One region of the Tepidimicrobium xylanilyticum genome, then DNA from elsewhere that is predicted to be linked to it. Evidence: riboswitches for the same ligand, from Rfam matches in the RefSeq annotation. Region 1 holds a riboswitch; the other holds the start of a gene.
The links. A riboswitch is a leader RNA that binds a small molecule or an ion and turns the genes downstream of it on or off. The one in region 1 is predicted to bind FMN.
Positions count from the first base shown of each region.

Region 1 (25,818 bases):
TGGATGTGGAGGAAGCCATTTTGCAAATGGAGTTACTTAGACATAATTTCTTCGTATTTATGAATGCAGATACAGATGATATAAATGTTTTATATAAGAGAAAAGATGGAAATTATGGATTGATTGAACCAGAATATTAATTGTAATGTTAATTATAGATTAAATTAGATTTAATTGCAGGATGCATGTCCTGCAATTTTATTGTGTACTCCAGTCTAAACATTTAACTTGTTTGGAATAATAATAAGTGATAAAATATATTGATGTAGATTATGAATATTTAGTTAAAATTGAAAGGCGGTAAAAGAATGTTAGGCTTTTTAAATAAGATATTAGGTTCCTATAGTGAAAGGGAATTAAAACGTATAGAACCTCTGGTAAATAAGATCGAATCCTTAGATGAAGAGATGCAAAAACTATCCGATACAGAACTAAGGGCTAAGACTGCTGAATTTCAAGAGAGATTAAAAAAGGGCGAAACATTAGACCAGTTATTGCCAGAAGCTTTTGCGGTAGTCAGGGAAGCAGCTTACAGAACTTTAGGTATGAAGCATTTTAGAGTACAATTGATGGGTGGCATCATTCTTCATCAGGGAAGGATTGCAGAGATGAAGACTGGAGAGGGAAAAACTCTAGTAGCCACTTTACCTGCCTATTTAAATGCATTAACTGGGAATGGAGTACACATTGTAACGGTGAACGATTACTTAGCTAAAAGGGATAGGCAATGGATGGGTAAGGTTTATGAATTCCTAGGTTTAACAGTAGGTTGTATAGTTCATGGAATGAATAGTAAGGAGAGGAAGGAAGCCTATAATTGCCATATTACTTATGGGACTAATAATGAATTTGGATTCGATTATCTTAGGGATAATATGGTCATTTACAAAGAGGAAATGGTGCAAAGAAAGCTGAATTATGCCATTGTTGATGAGGTTGATAGCATATTAATCGATGAAGCTAGAACTCCCCTTATAATATCAGGACAAGGGGAACAGTCTACTAAATTGTATGAAGCAGCCAATGCTTTTGTGAGTACATTAACTGGCAGAATTATAGATCCAAAAGAGCAGAAAAGGGATCCCTTTGATAGGGAAGTTAAAGAGGAAACCGTGGACTTTTTAATAGATGAGAAGGCTAGAACTTGTACTTTAACCGAAAAGGGAACTTTAAAGGCTGAAAAATACTTTGGATTAGAAAATCTAGCAGATCCTAGCAATATGGAGATAGCCCACCACATCAATCAAGCCTTAAAGGCAAGAAACATAATGAAAAGGGATATAGATTATGTGGTAAAAGATGGGGAAGTTATAATTGTAGACGAGTTTACTGGAAGGCTTATGTATGGTAGAAGGTATAGCGAAGGACTACATCAGGCAATAGAAGCTAAAGAAGGACTAAAGATTAAATCTGAATCCAAGACATTGGCTACCATTACCTTCCAAAATTATTTCAGGATGTATGAAAAATTAGCTGGTATGACTGGAACAGCCAAAACAGAAGAGGAAGAATTTAGGGAAATATATGGAATGGATGTAATAGAAATTCCTACCAATGAGCTCGTTATAAGGAAGGATTACCCAGATGTAGTATATAAAAGCGAAGAGGCTAAATTTAGAGCTATTGTTGAGGAAATTAAGGAAAAGCATAAGATTGGCCAACCAGTGTTAGTTGGAACCATCTCCATTGAGAAATCGGAGCTTTTAAGTAAAATGTTAAAGAGGGAAGGAATCCCCCATCAAGTATTAAATGCTAAACACCATGAAAAGGAAGCAGAAATAGTAGCCCAAGCAGGAAGATTTGGTGCCATAACTATAGCTACCAATATGGCAGGAAGGGGAACAGATATTGTTCTTGGAGGGAATCCTGAGTATTTAGCAAAAATGGAGCTTAAGAAAAAAGGGTATAGAGACGAAGTGATAGCTATGGTAGACAGTTTTGTGGAAACTGATGATGAAGAAGTAATTAAAGCTAAAGAAGAATATAATGAATACTATAAAAGATTCAAAAAGGAAACGGAGGAAGAAGCCAAAAAAGTAATAGAAGTAGGAGGCCTCCATATTATCGGTACAGAAAGGCATGAATCGAGAAGGATAGATAATCAGCTAAGAGGTCGTTCAGGGAGACAGGGAGACCCAGGCTCTTCAAGATTTTATATTTCTCTTGAAGATGATTTAATGAGGCTCTTTGGTGGAGACCGATTAAGGGACATGGTGGAAAATTTGAATATGCCTGATGATGAACCATTAGAGCATAAGTTGCTAACCAAATCCATAGAAAATGCTCAAAGAAAAGTAGAAAGTAATAATTTTGCAATTAGAAAGCATGTGCTTCAATATGACGATGTAATGAATAAACAGAGGGAAATTATCTATGGAGAGAGGAGAAGGGTTCTAGAAGGAGAAAATCTTAGAGCTCATATAATGGGCATGTTGAGGAATATAACTGAAGAAGCGATTGAAATATATACAAATCAAAGCAATAATCCGGAGGAATGGGATATAGTAGGTTTGACAAACTATTTGGAAAGGATATTCTTGCCTAAAGGGGGACTAGATGTTGAGAAAGTGAAATCCTTAAATAAGGAAGAGCTAATTCAAATGCTATATAGTATTGGGGAAGAAAGGTATAAGGAGAAGGAACAGGAAATCGGAGAGGACATGTTCAGAGAATTAGAAAGGATAATATTGCTACAGGTTGTAGATAGCAAATGGATGGACCACATAGATTTAATGGATCAATTGAGGCAGGGCATAAGCTTAAGAGCTTATGGCAATGAAGACCCAGTTAGAGCTTATCAGAATGAAGGATTTGAAATGTTTGAAGAGATGAATTATAGCATTCAAGAAGACACTGTAAGGTATCTATTCAATGTTCAATCACCAGAGAAGATGAGGAGAAGAAGGGTAGCGGAACCTAGTAATGCTGGTGATAAACCTCAACACCCTATAGTTAAGAAGAAAAAAATAGGTAGAAACGACCCTTGCCCTTGTGGCAGCGGTAAAAAGTATAAGAAATGCTGTGGAGCTAATTTAAACAACTGATAATTAATACATTAATTAATATATGAAAGGAGAAGGTATGGAGGATATTTATCTATATAAGGAAAAGGTAAAGGAAATTAAACAGGTAATTGAAGAATTGGGTGTTTCTCTTTGACATTAAGGGCTTAAAAGAAGAACTCATAGAATTGGAGAAGGAATCCTATAAGGAGGAGTTTTGGAAGGAACAGCAGAAGGCTCAAAGGATAATGCAGAGGATTAGCCATCTAAAAGGGCAGATAAAAGAATATGATGATTTAATGAATCATATTGAGGATTTAGAGGTATTAATAGAATTGACCATAGAAGAAGAGGATTATCAAACCTATAAGGAAGTGAAGGAAGGTTTTAAGATAGTTTCTAAGGGAGCAGAGAAGTTTAAGCTTTCAACTCTTTTAGATGGAGAGTACGACAAGAATAATGCTATTCTTTCCATCCATTCTGGAGCAGGAGGATTGGAGGCCCAAGATTGGGCTGAGATGCTATTAAGAATGTATAAGAGATGGGCAGATCAAAAAGGATTTCAAGTAGAAATGTTGGATATATTATCTGATACAGAAGGGGGCATTAAATCTGTAACCTTGCTAATTAAGGGATTAAATGCTTATGGATACTTGAAATCGGAAAAGGGAGTTCATAGGTTAGTTAGAATATCGCCCTTCGATTCATCCAACAGAAGGCATACTTCTTTTGCTAGCGTAGATGTATATCCAGAGTTGGACGATGAAGTGGATATTAAAATAAACGAAAGCGATTTAAAAATAGATACCTATAGAGCAAGCGGTGCTGGGGGACAACATGTTAATACTACTGATTCAGCAGTTAGAATAACCCATATACCTACAGGAATAACGGTTCAATGCCAAAATGAAAGATCCCAGCATAGTAATAAGATAACTGCTATGAAGATGTTAAAGGCTAAACTCATTCAGCTAAAGGAAGAGGAGAAGAAGGAGAAAATAGAGGATCTACAAGGTAAATATACTCAGATAGCTTGGGGTTCTCAAATTCGCTCCTACATATTCCATCCTTATAACCTAGTTAAAGACCATAGGACTGATGTAGAAGTGGGAGATATAAACGGGGTTATGGATGGAGATATAGATGTTTTTATCGATTCATACTTGAAACAGAAGCCTTCTAAATAAAGAAGGCTAAATTTTTTCTTAGTTTAGTAGGAATTTTAAATTTTATGTAGAATAATAATAGATGTAAATAGTAAATCTATTTACTATTTGAGGAAGGGGAAAAAGATGGATATTGTAAAGAGATTAGCAGATGAATTTCAGCTTAAATCTTTTCAAGTTGTTAATACTATTAATTTAATAGATGAAGGTAATACAATACCTTTTATTGCTAGATATAGAAAGGAACAGACTGGAAATTTAAAAGATACAGTTTTAAGGGATTTTTATAATAGGTTGAATTATTTGAGAAATTTAAAGCAAAGGCAGGAAGAGGTAATAAGGTTAATTGAAGAACAGGGGAAATTGACTGAAGAGTTGAAGGAGGAGATCTTAAAAACGGAAACTCTCCAAAGAGTAGAAGACCTTTATAGGCCATTTAGACCAAAGAGAAGGACTAGGGCTACCATTGCGAAAGAAAAGGGGCTGCAAGGTCTTGCGGATATAATCCTTAAAAAGAAATTAAAGGAGGCTGAATTAGAAGAGATAGTAAAATCCTATATAAGTGAAGAAAAGGGGGTATTGGATGAAGAGGAAGCTTTGAAAGGTGCTATGGATATTATTGCTGAAATAATATCAGACAATGCGGAATACAGAGAAATGATAAGAAAGATTGCCTTTGACAGGGGCATAATTGAAACTAAAGCTATAGATGCAGAACAAAAATCCGTTTTTGAAATGTATTATGACTACAGAGAGCCTGTTAAAACCATAGCTAATCATAGAATTCTCGCCATTAACAGAGGGGAAAGTAAAAAGATATTAAAGGCTACTTTAATATTACCAGATGATGATATATTATTTGAATTGGAATCTAAAATAATCATTCATAAATCTTCAGCAACTGAAAGCTATTTAAAGGCTAGTATTGAAGATAGCTATAGAAGGCTGATTTTTCCTTCTATTGAAAGGGAAGTAAGAAATAGCCTTACTGAAAGGGCGGAAGAGGAAGCCATTAAGATATTCGCACTAAATTTGAAACCACTACTCATGCAGCCACCCACAAAGGGGAAAGTTGTAATGGGAATAGATCCAGCTTATAGGACAGGCTGTAAGGTGGCAGTAATAGATGAGACTGGTAAGCTATTAGATTATACTACTGTATATCCAACAGAGCCTCAGAATAAAGTAGAAGAGGCAAAAAAAGAACTTAAAGTTATGATTGATAAACATAATGTAGATATAATTGCCATTGGTAATGGGACTGCTTCTAGGGAAACCGAATTAGTGGTAGCAGAAATGATTAAGGAAATCGATAGAAATATTTCCTATACAATAGTAAACGAAGCTGGAGCCTCCGTATATTCAGCTTCTCAAACAGGACAAGAAGAGTTTCCAGAGTTAGACGTATCAATTAGAGGGGCAATTTCCATAGGAAGAAGGCTTCAAGACCCTTTAGCAGAATTGGTAAAAATAGAACCTAAACACATAGGGGTAGGCCAGTATCAACATGATTTGAATCAGACAAAACTAAATCAAGCTTTAGAAGGCGTTGTGGAGGATTGTGTAAATACAGTAGGCGTTGATTTAAATACTGCCAGTGCGTCTCTGTTAAGGTATGTATCGGGTATATCTTCTAATATTAGCCTTAATATCATAAAATATAGGGAAGAAAAAGGGAGATTTAGAAATAGAGAGGAATTATTAAATGTAAAAGGCTTGGGACCTAAAACCTTCACTCAATGCGCAGGTTTTTTGAGAATTCCTGAAGGGGATAATCCGTTGGATAATACAGCAGTCCACCCAGAATCCTATCCAATTGCAGAAAAACTATTAGGGAAAGATATAAATGAAAAAGATATAGGGTTCCTTTCAGAAGAGCTTGGTGTAGGGCCTTTGACTTTGAAGGACATAATAGAAGAGTTAAAAAAACCAGGAAGAGATCCTAGAGAAGAGTTACCAAAACCAATATTTAGAACTGATGTATTAAAGGTGGAGGATTTAAGTGTAGATATGGTTTTAACTGGCACAGTACGCAATGTGGTCGATTTTGGAGTATTTGTTGATATAGGGGTAAAACAAGACGGTTTAGTGCACATATCTCAAATATCCAATGATTTTATCAGGCATCCGAAGGAAGTGGTAAAAGTTGGAGATATAGTGAAGGTTAGGATATTGGAGGTCGATGTAGAAAGAGGTAGAATCAGTTTAAGCATGAAGGATGTTTAATCTGGGGGGATGTTAATGTGGGATATTAAAAGGCTATTAAATACCAAGAATAAGTTTATTGGTATAATTAGTTCTGGTTTCTATACGGGAAAGAATAATCTTATCGATGATAACGTAAAGGGTTATTTTAAGAATGGTGGAGGTCTAATCATTATATGTTCAAAGAGAAATGAAGAACAGTGTATAAAATATTATGAAGGACATTCTAATTTTAGTATTATCAATTTATTTAATAATAGTCGGTTTGCTTTCATATTTGAGGACAGCTTTTACCATAATGGTAGGGTAGATATAGGTAAATTATTCAATTCAATAGAGAAAAGTCTAGACCTTCTCAAGAAAAGAGGAGCAACCAGAATACAGATTCATATTACTTTCGATTCCTCTTGGAATTCAATAGGAAACAGAAATTTAAAAAATATCTATGGTTGTTTAAAAAAACTAGTAGTGGAAGAAAAAGCTGGAGTAATTATAAGGTATTTAATAGAAGAAATCAACGTTAAATATTTTAATTACGTGTTGGATAATCATGATTTCATATTAATAGATCGAACGGATTACTACGAATGCTTTACACCAAGCCAATTAGCTAGCCAATCCTTATTGCTCTTAACTCAGTCCCATGTAAATGAAAAGGTTATTGAAAAGGATATTTTGAAAAATGAATACTTAGAAACATTAGGAGAAGTAGTAGAAGGTACTATCCACGATATAAACAATCTATTAGTTACCATATTAGGTTATGCTCAATTTTCAGTAATGCTGGACGATATTGAGGAGATAAAGGAATATTTAAGGATAATTTGTAAAACTGCCTCTGATGGGAAAAATGTTATCAACAAAGTAAAGAACCGTATTAAGGGAGATTATGAGTCCTTAAAGAACGTGTATAAATTTAATCACATTATTAATAACTGCATAGATATGGTGAAACACAATTTTAAAACCTCAATAGAAAATGGAAGGGAGTTAAAATTAGTAGTGGATTTGAACTCTAATGGATATGTATTTGTTAATGAATACGATATAAGGCATGCCATAATAAACATCGTACTGAATGGAATAGATGCTATGAAAGATGGAGGGGTATTAACCATTAGAACTTTTGATATTAGAGACAATATAGTATTGGAAATTTCCGATACTGGCATAGGGATGGATGAAGGAACTAAGAGCAAAATATTTAAACCCTATTTTACAACTAAGGGGTCACAAGGTACGGGATTGGGACTTAGTATTGCAAAGAAAGCCTTTGATAAACACAATGGAAGGATATATGTGGAAAGCAAATTAGGTGAGGGAACCAAGTTCACCATTTATTTACCTACTGTTAGCGTAAAAGATAATATTGCTTATATATAAAATAGAGAATATAATGTTAATTAGAGTAACGAAAGAACCTAGGAGGGATATTATGCTTTTTATCAAAAACGGAACCATATACACTATGGCAGGTAGCGTTATAGAAAAGGGTTCTATCTTAATAAAAGATGGGAAGATATTAGAAGTAGGAAAGGATTTGGTGGCCCCATTAGATGCGGAGATAATTGATGCTGAAGGGAAGATGGTATTACCAGGTTTCATCGATGCTCATAGTCATCTAGGAATGTGGGAAGAAGGTATAGGATTTGAAGGTGATGACGGAAACGAAGCGATGGATCCAGTAACTCCCCACTTAAGGGCTATAGATGCGATAAATCCAATGGATATATCTTTTGAAGAAGCATATATGGCTGGGGTTACTTCTGTAGTAACAGGACCTGGTTCTGCTAATGTAATTGGGGGCATGAGTGTAGCTATTAAGACCTATGGAAGAAGAATAGATGATATGATCATCAAAGAACCTATAGCTATGAAGATTGCCTTTGGGGAAAATCCTAAGAGAGTCTACTATGGACAGAAAAAATCCCCCATGACTAGGATGGCAACAGCAGCTATTCTTAGGGAAAGCCTATACAAGGCTAAAAGTTATTTGGAGAAAAAGGAACTAGCTAAAGATGACCCATCTAAAATGCCAGAATTCGATATAAAGATGGAAGCCCTAGCTAAGGTGTTGAAGAAGGAAATACCTCTTAAAGCCCATGCTCACAGGGCAGATGACATATTTACAGCCTTGAGGATTGCCAAGGAATTCGATGTAGATATTACATTAGACCATTGTACAGAAGGCCATCTAATAGCAGATTATTTGGCGGAAGAAGGAAAAGGGGCTATTGTAGGACCAACCCTATCCAATAGGTCTAAGTTTGAGCTTAAGAATTTAACGTTCAATACTCCAAGAATTCTACATGAAGCTGGTGTAAAGATTGCAATAACTACCGATTCTCCCGTTATACCATTGCAGTATCTTCCTATATGTGCAGGATTAGCTCATAAATTTGGTTTAGATGAGATGGAAGCCTTAAAGGCCATTACAATCAATGCAGCCGAAATTGTTGGAATTGATGACAGAGTGGGTAGTATAGAGGTAGGCAAGGATGCAGATATTATTATAGTTGAAGGAAATCCAATTAAAGATATAGACTATAAGACCTATATGACCATTATAAATGGGGAAATAGTGTATAGATAATAGAGAGGTGAATATTTTGAAGCTAGGATTCATAGTAAATCCTATAGCAGGAATGGGAGGAAGAGTAGGATTAAAAGGTACTGATGGTAAGGAGGTTCTAATGAAGGCAATAGAACTGGGGGCTGTTCCTGAATCTCCAAATAAGGCTAAGAAAGCCCTAGAAGTGTTGAAATCAGTTAAAGATGAAATTAAGTTGTTTACTGGGCCTGGACCGATGGGAGAAGATGAAGCCCTTGAACTGGGTTTTAATCTACAGGTAATTGGAGAGGCAAAGGAAAATTATACTTCAAGGGATACGGAAATAATAGCAGAACGAATGGTGGATGAGGGGGTAGACCTTCTGTTATTTGCAGGCGGTGATGGAACTGCAAGAAATATCTACAATGTAGTTGGGGATAAAATCCCAGTTATAGGAATTCCTGCTGGCGTTAAGATCCATTCTGGAGTTTATGCCAACCATCCTAGTTCTGCTGGCAAGGTTGCTTTAAAGTATATTCAAGGTGAAGACTTGAATTTAAAGGAAATGGAAGTAATGGATATTGATGAGGAGGCCTTTAGAGAAGGCCAAGTTACAGCTAAATTATATGGCTATATGAAGGTTCCTTTTGAACCAGAGCTGGTTCAGAACCAAAAATCTGGAGGAATTGCCGGAGAAGAAGCAGCATTAGATGGGATCTCGGATAAAATAATTGAACAGATGGAAGAGGATGTAGTTTATATAATCGGCTCAGGTACCTCTACTAGACCTATAATGGAAAAATTGGGCTTAACCAATACCCTCTTAGGAGTGGATATAATCAAAAATAAGAAATTATTAGCCTCTGATGCCAATGAAAAAGAGATTCTCAAGCATATTGATGGCAATAAGGCCAAGATAATAGTTACCATAATAGGAGGACAAGGCTATATATTTGGCAGGGGAAATCAACAGATTAGTGCAGAAGTAATTAAAAGGGTTGGAAAGGAAAATATAATAATAATTGCTTCTAAGCAAAAGCTTTTATCATTAGAGGGAAGACCATTACTGGTAGATACAGGAGACGATGAGGTGAATAAAATGTTTAATGGATATATGAAGGTTAGGACTAGTTATACGGAAGAAGCTATCCACAAGGTAAAAGGTCTTTAATTCACATATGTATTTTGAGCTTAATAGGGCAGAGAAAATCTCTGTCCTATTAATATTTTTTGATTAGTATTGTCAATGAAAATAATTTAAGTTCTGGATGTCCAAATTTCCTTAAATGAAGCAAATATTATTGACAAAAGCTTTGCAAAGTGGTATTATTGATAACGACAATCAATATCATATCTTATATAATTGGGAGGGGTAGGAAATGGTACTAGATAACTGTGTAAAGAGTAAAGATTACATTATTCATGAAGTACCTAATATGCATTTATTAAAATCTTTAGGAATTAGAAAAGGGGTTAAATTTCAGGTACAGACCAAACAACCTCTACAAGGACCTGTGGTGATTAAAGTAGGCAATAGAAGTATAGCTGTAGATAAATCCTTAGCAAAACAAATAGAAGTACAGGAGGTATAATCATGAGCTGTCATTCAGAGCAAGTCGTTCCTGTATCTTCAGAAGATAAGATAAAGATATTATTAATGGGCAATCCTAATGTTGGTAAGAGCGTTATTTTTTCTAAACTTACGGGGGTTCATGTTACCAGTTCTAATTATGTGGGTACTACTGTAGATTATACCTACGGGGATGTAAATTACAAAAATAAGAAGGGTGTAATCATAGACGTACCAGGTACCTATTCCTTAGAGGCCAGTTCAGAAGCTGAAAGGGTAGCAACTAGTTTTTTAGAAGAGGGTGCTGATGTTATAATCTGTGTTTTAGATGCTACCAATTTAGCAAGGAATCTAGATTTAGCCCTTAGCTTAAGGGAATATCCAATACCCATAGTATATTCTTTAAACCTAATCGATGTGGCAGAAAGAGATGGGATTAAAATAGATAAGGATAAATTAGAAGTGATGTTAAAAGCACCAGTTATTCCTACTGTGGCCATTAAAAACAAGGGGCTTAGAGAATTATTGGATAGGGCCTTTTCCCTATGTGGACAGAAGGCAGAGACTTTTCCCAAGCAAAGTGAAGATGAAAGATGGGCAACCATTAATGAAATTACCAATGAAGTGCAAAGTTATGAATATAAAGAGCCAACTTTCATTCAAAAGTTAGAGTATTTAACCCTAAAACCTTGGCCTGGAATACCTATAGCCTTGTTGGTGTTAATATTATCTTTAGGAGTAGTAGTTGGTGGTGGGAAAGCATTAAGAGCTTTAATACTTCTACCACTTGTAAACAACGTGATTACTCCTTTTTTTACAAGAATAGTCAGTTTTATTGTACCAGAAGGGATTTTTAGAAATCTACTGGTTGGGGAGTTTGGAATATTGAAGATAGGTATTGAATGGCCCTTTGCCTTGATACTGCCTTATGTATTTTTATTCTATGTAGTATTTTCATTCTTAGAGGACAGCGGTTATCTACCTAGAATAGGCGTTTTGGCTGATGGTGCCCTTAAGAAAATTGGGGTACAAGGTGGTAACATTATTCCTATGATGTTAGGATATGGTTGTGCAGTGCCAGCAATACTTGGAACTAGAGCTGCTACTACCTATAAGGAAAGAATTATGGTGGCTACCTTAGTATCATTTGCCATACCTTGTGCTTCGCAAAGTGGTGCATTTTTTGCACTCTTGGGGGATAAATCCTTTTTAGCCTTAATACTGGTATATTTGCTTTCATTTATGACCTTATTTACTGTGGGAATCATAATGGACAAAGTCATCAAGGGGAAAGGACAGCCTATGCTTTTAGAGATACCCAATTTACTGCTACCCGATAGAACGTCTTATTTCAAAAAATTGAAAATTAGGATGAAGCATTTCTTAATGGATGCTGAAGGGCCAATGTTTGTTGGGATAGGAATAGCCGCACTAGTTGCAGAGACTGGAGTATTAAATTCTATCAGCACTATGATAGGACCTTTAGTTGAAGGCTGGTTGGGATTACCGAAGGAAGCAAGCCTTTCCTTATTGCTGGGGATAATAAGAAGGGAATTGGCGGTTTTGCCATTATTAGAGCTTGATTTAAGCACATTGCAGTTGTTAGTAGGTTCTGTAGTTGCTCTATTCTATCTTCCATGTCTTGCAGTATTTGGAGTACTGACTAAGGAATTTTCTTTAAAGGTTTCATTGGGAATTGGTGTAGCTACTATTACCTCAGCCTTTCTATTTGCTGGATTAATTAATCAGATAGGATCTCTTATATTAGCATTAGTTGGGTAGGTGAAAATATGATCATTGCTTGGACCAGTTGGATGGAAAAGCGGATTTCCTTTTCCGAAACATTAGTCAATCTTTACAATAAATATTATGAAAGATTAGTAAAAAATGAGGTAGAAATTGCAGGCATAAAAGATGGTGATAAGGTATTGTGCATTGGTGGTGGATCCATCCCATGCACTGCCCTTCAAATGGCTAAATTAACAGATGCAAAGATTCATGTATTAGATATAGATGAGGAAGCGGTTGAAAGAGCAAGGTATATAGTGGAAAAGTTGGGCTTAGAGGATAAGATTAAAGTAATTTGGGGAAATGGGGAAGTGATAGAGCCTTCTGATTATGATGTAATCCACATTGCTCTTCAGGTCCAATCTAAAGATGAGGTTTTTGAAAATATATTGAGCAAATCCAAAAGAGGAACTAGGATTATAATACGTAATCCTAAAAAAAGTAGGAGGGTCTTTTACTCAAATATTTCAAATAAATTATTAGTCCTATGTAAGGATTGTATGAAAAATTGTAGTTTAAATTGTTATAATCCTAATATGGACGAAATTATGTTAGTGGTTAAGAATTAAGGTAATGCCCATGAAAAGGTATCTAGCATATATATTGGGATTTGCTATATTTGTTTATTTAGTTATAAATATGGATTTTAAAGGCCTATTAATCTTTGCCAGAACAATTTCCTTAAAGATAGTATTACTCCTATTATCTTTACAGATTATGACTATTATGCTATTGGGAATCCAGTGGAAATTGATTATTTCCTGGATAAGAAAGGATATTAGATTTTATGATGCCTTAAAGATTAATCTTAAAGGCAATATTGTAGATGCTCTCTCCCCGGGAGTAAAGGTGGGGGGAGAGCTTGCAAGAGTATATGAAATTAAAAATGCACTTAATATGGAAATGGGAGAAGCCATTTTAGTTGTTGGATTGCAGAAGACCCTTTCCATTACTAGTTTTATTTTTTTAGTAATATTTAGCTTAATATGGCTTTATATTACTACAGCAGGGAATAACTTGTATTTTAGGGCTTTCCTTGTTCCGATATTGGTATTTTTAATAATACTAATGGGATTTATATTTTTTTTCCTACGTATAGATCTGGAAAGAACTAAGAAAGTATTAAAAAAGATAAGGATTAAAGATGCAAAGAAAGAGAAAATCTATAATTGGGTTAGCCAATATAGAAATAATTTGAATAAGATGCTGGAAAATAAAGGGAAATTCTATTTTCAATTGTTGCTGGGCATTTCTATATGGCTTTTGTTTGCAGTTAAGTTGGCAATATTAATCAGAGGATATAATATAAGCATCGACTTTATTTCTGCTGCTGCTATAACCTACTTAACCTATATAATAGGCATGCTTCCCTTACTTCCAGGAGGAATTGGAAGCTTTGAAACTAGCATGGTAGGGCTGTTAGCTCTAAAGGGCATAGAAGTGGGAAATGGAATAGCCATTTCAGTAGTATTTAGGTTTGTAACCTTTTGGTTTGAATTTTTGATGAGTTTCTTAATATTATTTTTTGATAAAGTTTTTAAACTTCTAACAATAAGGAATGATATAAATATGTTAAAGGTACAAATTAAAGAAGATAAAAAATATTTCCTCCCTTCCCTTATAACCTATACCAATATGCTATTTGGGATCATAGCCATATGGTTAAGCTCTACCAGAGAAGTGAAAAATATAAAGGTTTCCTGCATATTGGTAATATTAGCAGCAATAGTGGATAAAATAGATGGATTAGTTGCCAGAAAATTTAACTTAACCAGCAGCTTTGGAAGAGAATTAGATTCTCTATGCGATTTATTATCATTTGGATTAGCTCCGGTAGTCATTTGGTGGAATTTAAATGGCGGATATTTAAAGATGCTGGAATTAGTAATATCCATATTATTTGTTGGAGCAGGAATATTCAGATTGGCGCGATTCAACATAGATGAGGACTATGAGTACATTAAAGGGCTTCCCATAACACTAGCAGGAAGTTTCTTTGCTATTAAACACTTAATAGATATAAACTATAGAATCCAATCGAATATCCCATTATTTAATGAAAATGTCATAATTCTTACTCTATTATCCGTATTCATGGTAAGTAGGTTTAGAATCAAAAGGCCCAGCATTTAGAAATTGAAATGGGTATTTTGAAGAGTATAAATCAAATAAAGAATTTATTGACAATTAATAAAAATTATACTATACTTAATTTGGATAAATCTTCAGGGCGAGGTGCAATTCCTCACCGGCGGTATAGCCCGCGAGCCATTTATTGGTTGACTTGGTGAAATTCCAAGGCCGACAGTGAAAGTCTGGATGGGAGAAGATTATAGTGCATTATTGTGTAATTTTCATATGCATTCTAGCCCCGAAGTAATATTCGGGGCTTATTTTGTCCTCCCTGAAGAAATAAATTTATGGAGGGGTTTTTTATGTACACATTGAATAAAGAATTATTAAACACAAAGACCATGGTAAAAATCTCAGTATTGGCTGTAATAGCTTTAATACTGATGCTACTTGATTTTCCCCTATGGTTTGCTCCTAGTTTTTTAAAGTTTGATATTTCCGACGTACCAGCACTAATAGGTTCCTTTGCTTTAGGTCCAATGGCAGGAGTATTAGTACAACTGGTAAAAAACCTATTGAATCTGCTAATCGAAGGCTCAAGTACTGGAGGGGTAGGGGAACTAGCTAATTTTGTTGTAGGTAGCATTTATGTCTACACAGCAGGCCTATTCTACTACAAGGATAAAACCTTCAAAAATGCAATAATTGGAATGTCTATAGGAGTATTAGTAATGACAGCAGCCATGTCGACAATTAATTATTACATCATGATTCCTTTCTATGCAAAGTTGTTTGGACTACCCATAGACAAGATTGTGGCAATGGGTTCTGCAGTGAATAAATATGTAGTAGACTATAAAAGCTTAATACTATATGCAATAGTACCATTCAATTTATTTAAAGGTATTATAGTTACTTTGGTAACTTTATTGATATATAAGCGAGTATCACCTATATTGAAGAAATAGACTATTTAACCACTGACTAATATTATCAATATTTATGAATAAATAGGGACATATTGTATATAATATGTCCCTATTTTATTGCTACTTTGTAGTTGTTTATCTCAAGTTCATTTACTAATCCACTTTTTTTCATATCATCAAAAGTATACATTTTATAAAGAGTAAATCCATCTTTATCAGTAGAAATATAGTTATCTTCTATCCATAGGCCCCATTTTTCAATATCATTCTTTATTGTTTTTAAAGTTTCATGGTCTATTTGATCAATTAAACTTACTGATTCTAGGAATAGGTTGTAGTAGTTATTAATTAATGAAGTAATTTCCTTTAAATTTTCTTTTTGTTTTTCCTTAGAATATACCTTATTATATGCATTGTTATAACTGCTTAAGGCAATTTCAAATTCCCTTGATGTATTGAGTAAAGATTTGATATAAAGCTTATTGATATTGTTAATATCATTATCATATTTTTCTAAATTTGCTACTATAGATAATAATGCCGTATGATGTTTTCTCAATTCATCAGTAATATAAATTTTATCGCTTTTTGTTTTTTTATAGATAGATGTAGAGAATAATATTATTGCTATTAAAGAAAGAGTAATAAATAGGATTTTTTTATTCATATTAACACCTCTAATAAAACAAATAACTATCAAAATAATAATATGAATTTTATTCATTAATAATATTAATAATATTATACAAATTAATAATATCATATAAAACAGCAATAAAAAGAATTTAATAAGTATAATATTTTGAAATTATCATGACAGTTAGCTAGCTTTATCGATTGCATTTTATATATTCATATGCGATTATTATAACTGTATAATAGTTAATAATAACGTAACAAATAGTCAATCAGATAACTTAATACATAAACAACCCATAATTAAATTTAATTATGGGTTGTTTATGTATATTTTACCTATTTGTAAGAACCTCTTAATGTATAGCTATCCCAATCTATTATTGTATGGTGATTGACTAAAAATATATCGTATTCAAAATCAGCAGTTATATAATGTGTACCACTATATGGTGCAGTTTCTTCAATAGAATAAAATACTTGATGAGAATCTCCTACTTCTAAAGTTGGGGTTTCATTGAGAACACTCATTAATTTATATTGTCTTGAAGCAGAACCTGGTATTGCAATAGATCCTGAACTATTATAAGATTTTCCACTATAATTTATACTAATAGGTCCATATCCATATCCCCACTCAATAGTAAATTTAGGGCTTGGGTAGTTAGTATATGTATCCCATTCTAATCTTCTAAAAACATCATCATTATTGCTATCTAATCTTATGCTAATATCTGCATTTGTAACACCTAACATTGGAACATCATCTACAAGACTACCACCATAGTATACTCTCTGATCATCGATAAATATTAATGCTTCTCCAGTTGTTTCATTCCTAAACAAGTCTCTTGTATATAATTCAAGTATAATATCAACTTCATACTCGTAACTAAAATCTTCGTATGAATATGTTAGAGTTCTTGAAACTCTATTTGGGTAACTATTTATATCAATAGATTTATTGCTTTTATCTTTAACAATTGGTTTATATACTTTTGTCCACCAATGTTCTATCGATAATAATTTATTATCATAATCCTTATAAACTGATTGCGATATTTCTTTAATAATTTCTTTTGGTATTTCAAATTCAAAGGTATAATAAATGTCATCGTTTTTTAAATAAAGTAAGAAAATATTTTCATTTATTGTTTCATTATTTAATAACAAATTATAATTATTAGGTAATTTGAGAAATATACCAGTATGAATTACTTCAAAATTTCCTTCAATATCTTTAGAATCAATTAATAACTTTTCATCATGAATACGTGATTGATATATTGTTCCTAATAAATTAAATTTTTTATTATCAATCTCTCCTGATAAAATTAACTCTGATCCAGATATTGAAAAATTATTAATTAGTAATTCTGAGTTTTCATATCTTGTTTCGTTAGGAGTTAACATTTTAAATGATTTTGCTCCGATAAATTTCATATTTTTATTAACTTCGTCTATTTGTTGAATATCTCCGATAGTTATAAAATTACTTTTGCAGCAAAACTAGGAAATACATTAACAAAAATAATTAAAATCGTTAATAAAGTAATTAGTAGTTTTTTCATAATGTTATCCCCCTTTTTTATATTTTTACTTTCTGAGGATAGTTTATCATAAGTTTTAAGAAAAAATTGTAGAATCTTGGCATGAAGGTAAAAAAATTTACCATTAGTATTTATAAATATAAAGATACTTAAAGAATAACTTAATAAGAGCATATTAAAGTAATCAAAAATTTAGCATTAAGATAATAGATATATTCTAATTGTGGCACTATTTATCTTAGAAACTTAAATGTAGAAAAGAAGTTACTATAATTAACTATAAAGTTGATAAGATCAGGAACATGTTAAGTGAACTGTCAATTGTTAATTGACAAAACAAATGATATAATAATACTTAGTTTAAGTATAGGAAGGTTGATTGGATGGTTACAATAGTATTAAAAGGGCTTAGAGATACTGAGGAATTTGGAGAAAGATTGGGCAACATACTAAAAGGTGGAGATGTTCTATCTTTAACAGGAGATCTAGGGGCAGGCAAGACAACTCTTACTAAATCCATTGGCAAGGGTTTAGGAGTGGAAGAATACATAACCAGTCCCACTTTTGCCCTGATAAACGAATATAATGGTAGAGTAAAAGTATACCACTTTGATGTATATAGATTGGATAATGTAGACGATCTATACGACTTAGGCTTTGAAGATTATTTCTATTCCGATGGAGTTACCATTGTAGAATGGGGAGATAGAATCAGTGAACTTCTACCAGAAGAAACAATCCATATACACATTGAGAAGGGAAAGGAACTGGATGAAAGAATAGTTACCATTTCTGGAGAAGGAGAAAGATACAGTCAAATAGTTAAGGAGTTGAGAGAAATTTGAAAGTATTAGCTGTAGACACATCCACAGTAATAGCAACTTGTGCTGTTTTAGATGAGGAGAATTTGTTAGGGGAATTTTCCTTAAATCAGAACTTTGGACATTCTGAGAATTTGGTTCCCATGGTGAAAACCCTTTTGGAAAACTTGAACTTAAAGGTATCTGATATAGATCTGTATGCAGTAGCAACAGGCCCTGGTTCCTTTACAGGCCTTAGGATTGGAATTGCTACTGTTAAGGCCTTTGCCCACGTATATAACAAGCCTATTGTTGGGATATCCACTTTAGAAGGACTAGCCTTTAATGTTAGAACAAGCGGTATAATTGTTCCTATGATAGATGCGAGGAGAAATAGGGTATATACTGGCATTTATAGGTGGAATCAGGATAAGCTTATAAATATATTAGAGCCTACCACCATGGATATAGATGAACTGCTAGAATTATTGAATAAGGAGCATAATAATATTATGGTAAGCGGCAATGGAGCCTTGCTTTATAGAGAGATTATAAAAGACAGGCTTAAGGATAAAGTGAGGTTTGCTCCGATAAGCTTAAATAGCCCTAGGGCAGCAAGCATTGCAGAGCTAGCCCTGTTAAAACATGCTGAAAACAAAGATAATTATTATAATCTAGTTCCTGAATATTTAAAGGAATCTCAAGCCCAACAAAATTTAAGAAAGAGGGAAAGCTAGTATGGAAATATCCATTCGTGAAATGAGGGAAGAAGATTTAGATCGAGTAATGGAGATTGAGGCAGAAACCTTCAACCCTCCTTGGTCTAGGGAGGCCTTTTTATTAGAATTAACCAAAAATATATTGGCCAAGTATATAGTAGTATTGGCGGATGGAGAAATCGCAGGATATGGAGGAGTTTGGCTTATAATAGATGAGGGTCATATAACTAATATTGCTATCGATAAAAAATATAGAGGGTTAGGTTTAGGCAAAGCACTATTAGAAGGGCTAATCCAAATATGCGTTGACAGGAATATAAGAGCCATAACCTTAGAGGTTCGAAAATCCAACGAAGTAGCCAAATCCCTCTATAAAAAATATGGATTTATAGAATATGGGATTAGACCTAATTATTATCACGATAATAATGAAGATGCGATTATAATGTGGAAAAGCATCTAATATAAGAGGTGAAAACATGAATGAAGATATAATAACATTGGCTATAGAGACTTCCTGTGATGAAACTTCCTGTGCGGTGTTAAGAAATGGCAGGGAGGTTTTATCAAATATTATCTCCTCTCAAATTGAAATCCATCAGAAATTTGGAGGAGTAGTACCCGAAGTGGCATCTAGAAAGCATATAGAAAACATCAATATCATAATCCAACAGGCTCTGGAAAAGGCTGGTGTTACTTTTAAGGATGTAGACTTAGTAGGAGTAACCCAAGGCCCAGGTCTGGTGGGTGCTCTACTTGTGGGTATATCTAGCGCAAAGGCCATAGCTTATGCACTTAACAGGCCCCTAGTGGGAGTAAACCATATAGAAGGACATGTCTGCGCTAACTATATAGAGTTTAAGGATTTAGAGCCTCCATTTACCTGCTTAATAGTTTCTGGAGGGCATACCTATCTAGTTCAGGTAGAAGGATATACTAAGTATGAACTGGTGGGAAGAACCAGAGATGATGCAGCAGGAGAAGCTTTCGATAAAGTGGCTAGAGCTTTAGGTTTGCCATATCCAGGAGGACCTATAATTGATAAATTGGCCAAAGAAGGAAATAATTTAGCTATCGATTTTCCTAGGGTATTTTTAGAGCCTAATAGCTATGATTTTAGCTTTAGTGGGTTAAAAACTGCAGTATTAAATTATTTGAACCAAGCAAAGCAAAAGGGAGAAAAGATAATAGTAGAAGATGTGGCTGCTAGTTTCCAACAAGCGGTAATAGAGGTTCTTGTGGAAAAGTCCATTAAATTGGCAAAGGAAAGAAAATCCCATAAGATAGTGATGGCTGGAGGAGTAGCAGCAAATGAGGGGCTACGAAATTTAATGAAAAATAGAGGAAAAGAAGAAGGAATTGAAATCTATTATCCTTCAAGAGTTCTTTGTACTGATAATGCAGCCATGATTGGTTCTGCTGCCTATTTTAACTATATCAATGGAAATATTTCTAATTTCCATCTAAACGTGGAGCCAAATTTAGAGTTAAAAGGATGATTATTAACAATATTTCCACATTATCGCCACAAAAGGAGTTTAGTTTACAATAAGTACTTGTGGATAATGTGGAAATCTTCATTTAAGGTCTAAAAAACGGGACAAGCTCTTGTGGATAAATCTGTGGATTCTGTGAATAAATTGGGGAAAATCTGGGGATACTAAAATTCTGTTATTTTTATCCAAGTATCATATAGGGAATCCAGCTCTTGCTGTAATTTTTCCCTTTGCTTAGTCAATTCAACGACTTTATCTGGGTCTTCATAAAGCTCTGGGTCGCATAACAACTCGTCCAATTCTTCTATTCTACCTTCCATTTCTTCGATGGATTTTTCTATAGCAAATATCTCTTCCTTTCTCTTTTTTTCTTGGGCTAATTTTTCCCTTTCCTTTTTTCTTTCCAATTTAATCTGAGTTTTGGTTTTAAAATCCTCTTCTTCTTCAATTTCCACTTGGTTTTTCTTCTCAAGGTAATAATCGTAATTGCCCATATACTCTGTAATTCCTTTTTCTGATAGCTCTAAGATCTTATCTGTAACCTTATTTAAAAAATAGCGATCATGGGATATTACCAAAAGGGTTCCCTCATAATCCTGAAGGGCATCTTCCAGTACCTCCTTAGAGTATATATCCAAATGGTTAGTAGGCTCATCCATCATGAGAAAATTTGCCTTAGAAAGCATCAACTTTAAAAGTGCTAACCTTCCTCTTTCTCCACCGCTTAGTTCTTCTATTTCTTTGAAAATATCGTCACCTATAAAGAGGAATCGGCTGAGGATAGAACGGATTTGGAAGTGATCAAACTTTGGGTTTTCATCCCATATTTCGTCTATTACAGTTTTACTTAAATTTAGATTAGACTGTTCTTGGTCAAAATAGCCTATATGGACATGATGTCCTAGTATGATATTTCCTGAATCATAGGGAATTTTGCCTAAAATTATTTTAAATAAGGTGGTCTTTCCTATTCCATTAGGGCCTATTAATCCTACCTTTTCACCTCTATAGATGGTAAAATCAATATTCTTTAACAGTTCAAATCCATTGAAGGATTTTCCAATCCCTTCTACCCTTAGTACATCCTTGCCGCTTTTTATTTTAGGTTCAAAGGATATTTTTATCTTTTTATTATCGACAGGTTTATCTAGGGTTTTCATCTTATCCAATAATTTTTGCCTGCTTTGGGCCTGTCTTATATACCTTTGACCTCCATAATTGGAAAAGCGCCTAATGATTTCTTCCTGTCTTTTGATTTCCTTCTGCTGATTTTCATAAGTTTTCTTTAATAGTTCCAGCTCCTTTTTCCTTTCCGTCATAAATCTAGAATAGTTGGTATTATATACTTTCAGCTTCCTATTTTCCAAGAGGAATATTCTATTTACCACATTATCCAAAAAATATCTATCATGGGATATTACTAAAATAGCTCCTCTATATTCTTTAAGATAGGATTCAAGCCAATTAATAGCCTCAATATCTAAATGGTTAGTAGGCTCGTCTAATAACAGGAGATCAGGCTTTTCTAATAATAGCTTAGCAAGAGAAAGTCTTGCCTTTTGCCCGCCACTTAATATATCTGCCTGTTTGTCAAATTCATCTTCTTTAAACCCCAGTCCTTTTAGTACTCCTTTAATTTCGCTTCTATAGCCATATCCATTTGATTCATTAAATTTCTCCAGCAAATAGGAGTATTCATTCATCAATTTATCTAATTCCTTTGATAGACCTTCGCTGCTCTTAATGCTAATCTCTTTTTCTAATTTCCTTAACCTTAATTCCATTTCAATTAAGGGACTAAATACCTGAAGGCATTCCTCAAAAACTGTTCTATTGCTTTCAAAATTACTGTGCTGCTTTAAATATCCAATTTTCAAATCCTTTCTAATATAAATGTCTCCGCTATCTTTGGGGGTTTCTCCTGCTAAAATATTAAGTAGCGTGGTCTTACCTGACCCATTAAGTCCTATTAATCCAATTTTATCTCCATCTTCTATATTAAAGCTAATATCTTCCAATATCTGATCTATTACATAAGTTTTACTTATATTATTGCACGTTAAAATGATCATAATCCATCTCCTGCCCTATTCATTAAGATTTTGATCCTATTATAGATTAATTCTATCAAAAAAAGAAGGCCTTTTAAAGGGGGAGGCCTACTAGGATTTTAAGTCATGTTCCATTGCTAAGCTGCTTAAAACTTTATCTATCAAATCCAGTTCGCACTTTCTTTCCTCGGTATAGTGGGAGCAATTTTCGCAGCTTTCAAATTTCTCTTCATATATTTGGGAAGTCATATTAAGAGAGTTTCTATCTTTAGGTTTGTATGAATCACAATATATGGCAATTTTCCTCAATTGTTCTTTGCTGGCCATAAAATCCTCCTTCTAAGTTTGTTAATAATATTATAGGTAATAAACAATTTTAATATGTATTAGGTATTGTTCTCAAAAAATGGATATAATTATTAGTGAAAAAATTAATAAAAAATATTGAATTATTATCCAAAACTGGGTATAAACCTTAATAATTGACCAATTAATATCAAAATGTTATAATAAAATCAACTTAAAGTAATAAATATGGATAAGAAGGGGTGACATAATGGACAGAGAAAACAGGGTATCGATAACGGTAATAAGAAGATTGCCTAAATACTATAGATACTTAGGGGAATTATTGAAAAAAGGGATTAATAGGATATCTTCTCAAGAATTAAGTAAGTTAACAGGTTTTACCGCCTCGCAGATTAGACAAGATTTGAACAATTTCGGTGGATTTGGGCAGCAAGGATATGGATATAATGTAGAGGAATTAAGGAATCAATTAGGGAAGATATTAGGTTTGGATAGAACCTATAAAACCATAATTGCGGGAGCAGGGAATTTAGGGCAAGCAGTAGCTAACTATAGAGGCTTTGAAGAAGCTGGATTTAAAATATTGGCTATGTTTGACAAAAACCCTAAACTTATCGGATTGAAAATTAGAGATATAGAGATTAAAGATGTAGATGAGATGGAAAATTTTATTAGAGAAAATAACATAGATATTGGAATTATAACTACTCCAAAGGAAAGTGCCCAAGATGTGGCTGATATATTTATGAGAAGTGGAATAAGGGGAATTTGGAATTTTGCCCCTGCTGATCTTAAAGTGGATGATAAGGTTATAATTGAAAACGTTCATTTGAATGAATCCCTATTTACTCTTTCCTATTTCTTAAAAAATGAGTCTGATTATGTAAGAGATTAGGTTTAGGAATTGAGAAAATTCAGTCAAATTTCCAAAATGAATTTACTAATTATTTTTATTGTTCAAAATATTTTCGTTATAAAATGCCTATAGTGCCAAAGCAAAACCTGGTATTATAGGCATTTATAATGGAAAGAGATGATAAAAAAGGAAAAATTTTTTTGACTAAAAGTGAAATAATTAACAATATCTGTGGAAATATCTTATTCAATGTTTTATAATAAAATTGCATGGTTTTAAATTGAGGAGGGATGAACATGGATTTCAAATTATCGAAGGAGCAGGAAATGATAAGAACTGTTATGAAAGAATTTGCAGAAAATGAAGTAAAACCAATTGCATCGGAAATAGATGAAACAGCCAGATTTCCAAGGGAAACGGTGGATAAAATGGCGAGATATAACATGATGGGGATACCTTTTCCAGTTGAATATGGTGGAGCTGGTGGAGACGACATAGCCTATGTCATTGCAGTAGAAGAGTTATCGAAAGTATGTGCTACTACAGGGGTAATCCTTTCTGCTCATACCTCATTAGCCTGCTGGCCTATATATAAATATGGAACCAAAGAGCAAAAACAAAAATATTTAGTCCCATTGGCAAAGGGAGATAAGTTAGGAGCTTTTGGATTAACAGAACCAAATGCAGGAACTGATGCAGCAGCTCAGCAAACAGTAGCTGTGTTAGATGGGGACAACTATGTACTGAATGGAACTAAACTGTTCATTACCAACGGAGGAGAAGCAGATATCTATATTATATTTGCGATGACTGATAAGAGTAAGGGTACTAGGGGCATATCCGCCTTTATAGTGGAAAAGGATGCTCCTGGGTTCAGCATAGGTAAAATTGAAGATAAAATGGGTATTAGAGGTTCTTCTACTGCTGAATTGATATTTAGGGATTGTGTAATTCCAAAGGAAAATTTACTAGGGGAAGAAGGAATGGGATTCAAAATTGCTATGACTACTCTAGATGGAGGAAGAATCGGTATAGCAGCTCAAGCTTTAGGTATTGCAGAAGGAGCTTTGGAAGAGTCTATTAAATACATAAAGGAAAGACAACAATTTGGAAAGCCTTTATCTAAATTCCAAGGATTGCAATGGATGGTTGCAGATATGGCTACAGAGATAGAAGCAGCAAAGTTATTGGTCTATAAAGCTGCTTACAATAAAGCCAATGGGTTACCTTATAACAAGGAAGCGGCCATGGCTAAACTTTATGCGTCTAAAGTAGCTATGGATGTTACCACAAAAGCAGTCCAATTACATGGTGGTTATGGATTTACCAAGGACTATCCAGTAGAAAGAATGATGAGGGATGCAAAGATTACCGAAATATATGAGGGTACTTCCCAAGTACAACAGATGGTTATTGCAGGAAACCTCTTAAGATAATAGGTGAAGGAGGAATTTAGATGAATATAATAGTATGTATAAAGCAGGTTCCCGATACAAATGAAGTTAGGATCGACCCTGTCAAAGGAACTCTAATCAGGGAAGGGGTACCAAGTATCATCAATCCAGACGACAAAAATGCCTTAGAAGAGGCCTTGAGGATAAAAGACAAATATGAAGATGTTAAGGTTACAGTTCTTAGCATGGGACCTTATCAAGCTGAAGCAGCCTTGGTTGAGGCTATTGCCATGGGAGCTGACGAAGGCATATTATTAAGCGACAGAGCTTTTGCGGGATCTGACACTTGGGCAACATCAACAGCATTGGCATCGGGGATTAGATATATAGGCGATTACGATTTAATATTCTGTGGTAGACAAGCTATTGATGGAGATACAGCTCAAGTAGGGCCACAAATAGCTGAGCATTTGGGAATACCCCAAATTACCTATGTGAAGGAATTAAAGATTGAAGACGGAAAGGTTAGAGCTAAAAGGGTTCTTGAAGATGGATATTATGTTATAGAAGCTGAAATGCCAGTGTTGATTACTGCAATAAAAGAATTAAATACGCCTAGATATCCATCTATAAGGGGAATTTATGAAGGCTATAAAGGGGATAGGATTAAGATTTTATCAGCTAAGGACATTAATGCAGATGAAGAGAATATTGGATTAGATG
Region 1 is NZ_FNNG01000001.1:144,775-170,592, reverse strand. It holds gene hpf (ribosome hibernation-promoting factor, HPF/YfiA family) at 1-140, shown strand, start outside; gene secA (preprotein translocase subunit SecA) at 309-3,044, shown strand; one part of gene prfB (peptide chain release factor 2) at 3,082-3,156, shown strand; one part of gene prfB (peptide chain release factor 2) at 3,158-4,189, shown strand; gene BLV68_RS00675 (Tex family protein) at 4,295-6,394, shown strand; gene BLV68_RS00670 (sensor histidine kinase) at 6,410-7,756, shown strand; gene BLV68_RS00665 (amidohydrolase) at 7,809-8,966, shown strand; gene BLV68_RS00660 (ATP-NAD kinase family protein) at 8,974-10,095, shown strand; gene BLV68_RS00655 (FeoA family protein) at 10,304-10,516, shown strand; gene BLV68_RS00650 (ferrous iron transporter B) at 10,519-12,276, shown strand; gene BLV68_RS00645 (SAM-dependent methyltransferase) at 12,285-12,851, shown strand; gene BLV68_RS00640 (flippase-like domain-containing protein) at 12,862-14,415, shown strand; FMN riboswitch at 14,500-14,617, shown strand; gene BLV68_RS00635 (ECF transporter S component) at 14,718-15,323, shown strand; gene BLV68_RS00630 (hypothetical protein) at 15,394-15,951, opposite strand; gene BLV68_RS00625 (hypothetical protein) at 16,260-17,363, opposite strand; gene tsaE (tRNA (adenosine(37)-N6)-threonylcarbamoyltransferase complex ATPase subunit type 1 TsaE) at 17,854-18,315, shown strand; gene tsaB (tRNA (adenosine(37)-N6)-threonylcarbamoyltransferase complex dimerization subunit type 1 TsaB) at 18,312-19,007, shown strand; gene rimI (ribosomal protein S18-alanine N-acetyltransferase) at 19,009-19,452, shown strand; gene tsaD (tRNA (adenosine(37)-N6)-threonylcarbamoyltransferase complex transferase subunit TsaD) at 19,469-20,488, shown strand; gene BLV68_RS00600 (ABC-F family ATP-binding cassette domain-containing protein) at 20,650-22,557, opposite strand; gene BLV68_RS00595 (hypothetical protein) at 22,648-22,863, opposite strand; gene BLV68_RS00590 (redox-sensing transcriptional repressor Rex) at 23,093-23,740, shown strand; gene BLV68_RS00585 (acyl-CoA dehydrogenase) at 23,998-25,137, shown strand; gene BLV68_RS00580 (electron transfer flavoprotein subunit beta/FixA family protein) at 25,158-25,818, shown strand, end outside.

Region 2 (5,427 bases), on a different contig from region 1:
AGAATATTTGATGAATTATATTCTTTAATCCAAGCTATTGAAGAGAGAAGATATAATCTAGTATTGGTAACAAATGAAGTAGGATATTCTCTAGTACCAGATAATCACATAGGCAGAGTTTTCAGGGATATTCAAGGAAGGATAAACCAAAGGATAGCTGCCCTATCCCATGAGGTTTATTTGGTATGTTGTGGAATACCGGTGAAGATAAAATGATAGATGGACTAATATTGTCCATACAATTTTTAACCCGAATACCCGTAAAAAAGGCTGTTGACTTTAACGATAAAAATCTATCCAAAAGCATTTTTTTCTTTCCATTAGTAGGCATTATAATTGGGGGACTAGGGGGAGTTTCGTACAGTATATTTAGTCACTTAAATGAAAATACAGCTAGTTTTTTTGCCTTACTATCAATGGTAGCAATAACGGGAGGGCTTCATCTAGATGGATTAGCAGATACTTGTGATGGATTTTTATCCTATAGAAAAAAAGAACAAGTGCTTGAAATTATGAAAGATAGCCGAATAGGAACTTTTGGTGTTATTTCCATAGTTATGGATATTTTACTAAAATATATTTTAATATTAAGTCTAGACAAAAATATTCCAATTATATTGGCATTATCCTATGGAAATAGCCGCTTAGTAATAGCATATTTGATGTCAAGTAAAAAAGTTGCTAGAAAAGATGGAATAGGGTATATGTTCCATAGAAGCAATCCCAAAACATATGCCCTTTTTGGAGGAATTGGATATTTGCTAATAGTTTTGTTAGTAAAACCAATTTATATAATACCATTATTTTTTTCCTTCCTTATAGGACAGGTGATGACTAAAATTACCTATAGAAAAATAGATGGTTTTACTGGAGATGTATATGGAGCCACTATAGAATTAAGTGAAATAGTATCTTTAATAATATTTTTGGAGGTGTTAAGGTGGACATAATATTAGTTCGTCATGGACAAACTCAAGATAATGTGAAAGGCATATTTAGTACAAAGGAAACCATATTAACAGATGAAGGGAAGGAACAAATTCGTAGGACTAAAACCTTTGTGGATACCTTGTCTTTTGATAAAGTATATGTGAGTCCTTTATATAGGGCTATTCAGACTATGGAGATATTAGGGTTAGATGGGAAAAGGGAGGAAAGGATTAAAGAAGTGGATTTTGGACTATTCGAAGGGAATACCTATGAACAAATAAAGGACAAGTTTCCAGAGGAAGCAAAAATTTGGGACGAAGACTATATAAATTTTGTAACTCCAAGAGGGGAAAGCATTAAGATGGCATATGAAAGGGTTACTTCCTTCTTGGAGGAGATTTTGAATAAAGGGGAAGATGCCCTTTTAGTATGCCATGCTGGAGTCATTAGAATTGCTCTATCCTGGGTATTTGATAATTTAGATTATTATTTTAAGTTTAGAGTAGAGAATGGAAGTGTTAATGTAATTTCCATAGATGAAAGTGGATTTAAATATATTGAAAAAGCAAATTATACTGTAAAATAATGTAATATGCCAAAATAGGTATTTCAAAATAAAAAATCAGGGATCAAGGTGGTAATGAGAAGGCTTGATGGATTTTAAAGTTAAAAGATGTCTTGACACATATATTTACATCAGATATACTTTTATTAAAAATTGTTAAAATATGTGATGTTAAAGAACAGGAAAGGAGTAGGCTAATTTATATTTGAAGTGAAAATAGACAAATGAATTAAGCCAATTATGATTCTTCAGGGCGGGGTGAAAGTCCCCACCGGTGGTATAGCCCACGAGCCTATTTAGGCATGATTCGGTGGAATTCCGAAGCCGACAGTATAGTCTGGATGGAAGAAGATATCATATGCATTATAATAATTATCACGATTATTATATTATAAATGAAATTGTTTAATCAGCCCTGAAATTTATTTCAGGGCTTTAATATTTGGGGGGATTTTATGAATGATGAATTTTTTATGAAAATAGCATTGGGGCTTGCTGAAGAAGCTATGGGATTTACAAATCCAAATCCTTTGGTAGGGGCAGTGATAGTCAAAGATGGAAGGATAATAGGCAAAGGCTATCATGAGAAATATGGGGAAAATCATGCTGAAATAAATGCGTTAAATTATGCAGTGGAAAATGTTGAAGATGCTACTATGTATGTTACTTTAGAACCTTGTTCTCATTTTGGGAAGACTCCACCTTGTGTAGATCGGATAATTAAAAGTGGAATTAAAAGAGTAATTATAGCTATGGAAGATCCTAATCCAATAGTTTCTGGAAATGGTATAAGAATACTAAGAGAAAATGGGTTGGAAGTGAAGGTTGGGGTTTTAAAAGAAGAAGCTGAGAGGTTAAATGAGATATATATTAAATACATAGTTACTAAAATTCCTTTCACTATAATGAAAGCTGGCATGAGTTTAGATGGGAAAATAGCTACATATACAGGAGATTCCAGGTGGGTAACTGGAGAAAAAGCAAGAAAATATGGACATTTATTAAGGCAAAAAGTTTCAGCTATTTTGGTGGGAGTAAATACGGTAATAATGGACGACCCTATGTTAAATACAAGATTAGATAATATGCAATGTGTAGATCCTATAAGAATTATTTTGGATAGTAGTGGTAGGATTCCAATAACATCAAAAGTACTAAATATAAACCCTTCTAGCACTATTGTTGTAGTAACCAAATTTACATTGGAAGATAAGGTAAAAGCAATTAGAGAAAAAGGGGCGGAAGTACTAGTAAGCTCAGCAAAAAACGGAAGAGTGGATTTACAGTTCTTAATGGAAGAACTGGGAAAGAGAGAGATTGATAGCTTGTTAATAGAAGGAGGTGGAGAAGTAAGTTTTAGCTTTTTTAAGGAGGATTTAGTAGATAAAGTTGTATTTTTTATAGCTCCTAAAATTATTGGAGGAAGAGATGCAAAAACTCCGGTTGAAGGGGAAGGAATAGCACATATAAAGGATGTAGTAGACTTGAAAGATATGGAGATTACTAAATTAGGTAAAGATATAATGATTGAAGGTTATGTAAGATAAAGGAAGTGATGTTATGTTTACGGGACTCGTAGAAGAAGTAGGAAAAGTGCTTGATATAAAAAAGAGCAATAAAATATGGACTATGACTTTTGAATGTAAAAAGATAGTCGAGGATATTACCATAGGGGATAGTATAGCCATTAATGGTGTGTGTTTAACTGTGAAAGAATTTGATAAGAATTTGTTCAAAGTGGATGTAATGGCTGAAACGATAAGAAAGACAAATCTTGGATTTATACAGAGTGGAGATTATGTTAATTTTGAAAGAGCTTTGAGAGTAGGAGATAGGCTTGGAGGACATGTAGTAACTGGGCATATAGACGGTACAGGTGTTATAGAAGAAATTGAAGAAGAAGGGGATTCAATGTGGATAACCATATCTAGTTCAAAAGATATATTAAAATATATAGTTCACAAAGGTTCAATTGCTATAGATGGAGTAAGTTTGACTATAAGCTTTGTGGATGAGGAGAAGTTTAAGGTAGCTATAATTCCTCATACTAAAGTGGTTACAACATTGGCTACTAAAAAAATAAACGATTTAGTCAATATTGAGTGTGATCTGGTGGGGAAGTACATTGAAAGATTTTTGTCTTACAAGAAAGTTCAAAATGAAAGTAAAATAGATATAAATTTTTTGAAAAATAATGGCTTTATACAGGGGTGATAAGATGTTTAAGTTTAATACTATAGAAGAAGGATTAGAAGATATTAGAAATGGTAATTTTGTAATAGTCGTAGATGATAAAAATAGAGAAAATGAAGGAGATTTAATAGTGGCAGCAGAAAAAATTACAGATTCAAAGATTAATTTCATGATTAAATATGCTAGGGGACTAGTTTGCATGCCTATAATAGAAGAAAGGCTAAAGGAGTTAAACATAGAGCAAATGGTAAAGGAAAATACAGATAATCATGAAACGGCTTTTACTGTTTCTATAGACTATAAAGATACTATTACTGGAATTTCGGCAGGGGAAAGAGCAACTACCATAAAAAAAGTGCTTGATCCAAATGTTACAGGAGAAGATTTTAGGCGTCCAGGTCATGTATTTCCTTTAAAAGGACAAGAGGGTGGAGTACTAAAAAGAGCGGGTCATACAGAAGCAGCCATAGATTTGGCAAGATTAGCAGGACTATATCCAGCAGGAGTAATATGTGAAATAATCAATGAAGATGGCACTATGGCAAGAATACCGCAGCTTATGGATTTTGCAAAAAAGCATAATATAAAAATAATTACTATTGCAGATTTGATAGCATATAGAATAAAAAATGAAATTTTAGTTTCCAAAGTTGCTGAAACCAGATTACCCACTATATATGGAGATTTTAGCATCATGGGTTATGTAAATAAAATAAATGGCGAACATCACCTAGCATTAGTTAAAGGAGATATAAATTGTGATGAGCCAATCCTTGTAAGGGTTCATTCTGAGTGTCTGACGGGGGATGTATTTGCTTCATTGAGATGTGACTGTGGAGGGCAGTTACATGAATCTATGAAAAGGATAAATGAAGAAGGAAAAGGAATACTTTTATACATGAGGCAAGAAGGTAGAGGTATAGGTTTAATAAATAAACTCAAGGCTTATGAACTTCAAGAGAAAGGGATGGACACAGTTGAAGCTAATTTGGCTTTAGGCTATCCTGAAGATTTAAGGGACTATGGAATAGGTGCTCAAATATTATCAGATATTGGAGCAAAAAAGATAAAGCTTATGACGAATAATCCTAAAAAAATCTATGGTTTGTCTAACTATGGCTTGGAAGTAGTGGAAAGAGTACCTATAGAAATAGAATCAAATGATGAGGATTATTTTTATTTAAAAACAAAAAAAGAAAAAATGGGGCATATTTTAAATATAAAGTAAAGGAGATGTAAGCAATGAAAACTTATGTAGGGAAATTAATATCTCAAGATTTGAAATTTGCTATTGTAATAGGAAGATTTAATGAATTTATTGGAAGTCAATTACTATCAGGTGCCATAGATGGGTTAAAAAGACATGGAACCGAAGAAGAAAATATTGAAATATTCTGGGTTCCTGGTGCTTTTGAAATCCCATTAGTTGCAAAAAAACTTGCTGAAACCAATAAATATGATGCAGTGATTTGTCTTGGGGCAGTAATAAGAGGCTCAACACCACATTTTGAGTATGTATCAAGCGAAGTATCAAAAGGAATAGCAAATGTTTCCCTAAGTACTGGAATACCTGTTATATTTGGAGTAATTACAACAGACAATATAGAACAAGCTATTGAAAGAGCAGGTACAAAAAGTGGAAACAAAGGTTATGATGCGGCAATTACTGCAATAGAAATGGCAAATTTATTAAAAGAAATAAACTGATTTACATACTATGTTAGAAGCTTGTTGAGGAT
Region 2 is NZ_FNNG01000002.1:283,220-288,646, reverse strand. It holds gene cobU (bifunctional adenosylcobinamide kinase/adenosylcobinamide-phosphate guanylyltransferase) at 1-216, shown strand, start outside; gene cobS (adenosylcobinamide-GDP ribazoletransferase) at 186-950, shown strand; gene BLV68_RS03615 (histidine phosphatase family protein) at 941-1,516, shown strand; FMN riboswitch at 1,736-1,852, shown strand; gene ribD (bifunctional diaminohydroxyphosphoribosylaminopyrimidine deaminase/5-amino-6-(5-phosphoribosylamino)uracil reductase RibD) at 1,951-3,042, shown strand; gene ribE (riboflavin synthase) at 3,056-3,709, shown strand; gene BLV68_RS03600 (bifunctional 3,4-dihydroxy-2-butanone-4-phosphate synthase/GTP cyclohydrolase II) at 3,714-4,916, shown strand; gene ribH (6,7-dimethyl-8-ribityllumazine synthase) at 4,931-5,395, shown strand.
Region 2: another riboswitch for FMN. It lies ahead of ribD (bifunctional diaminohydroxyphosphoribosylaminopyrimidine deaminase/5-amino-6-(5-phosphoribosylamino)uracil reductase RibD); the one in region 1 lies ahead of BLV68_RS00635 (ECF transporter S component).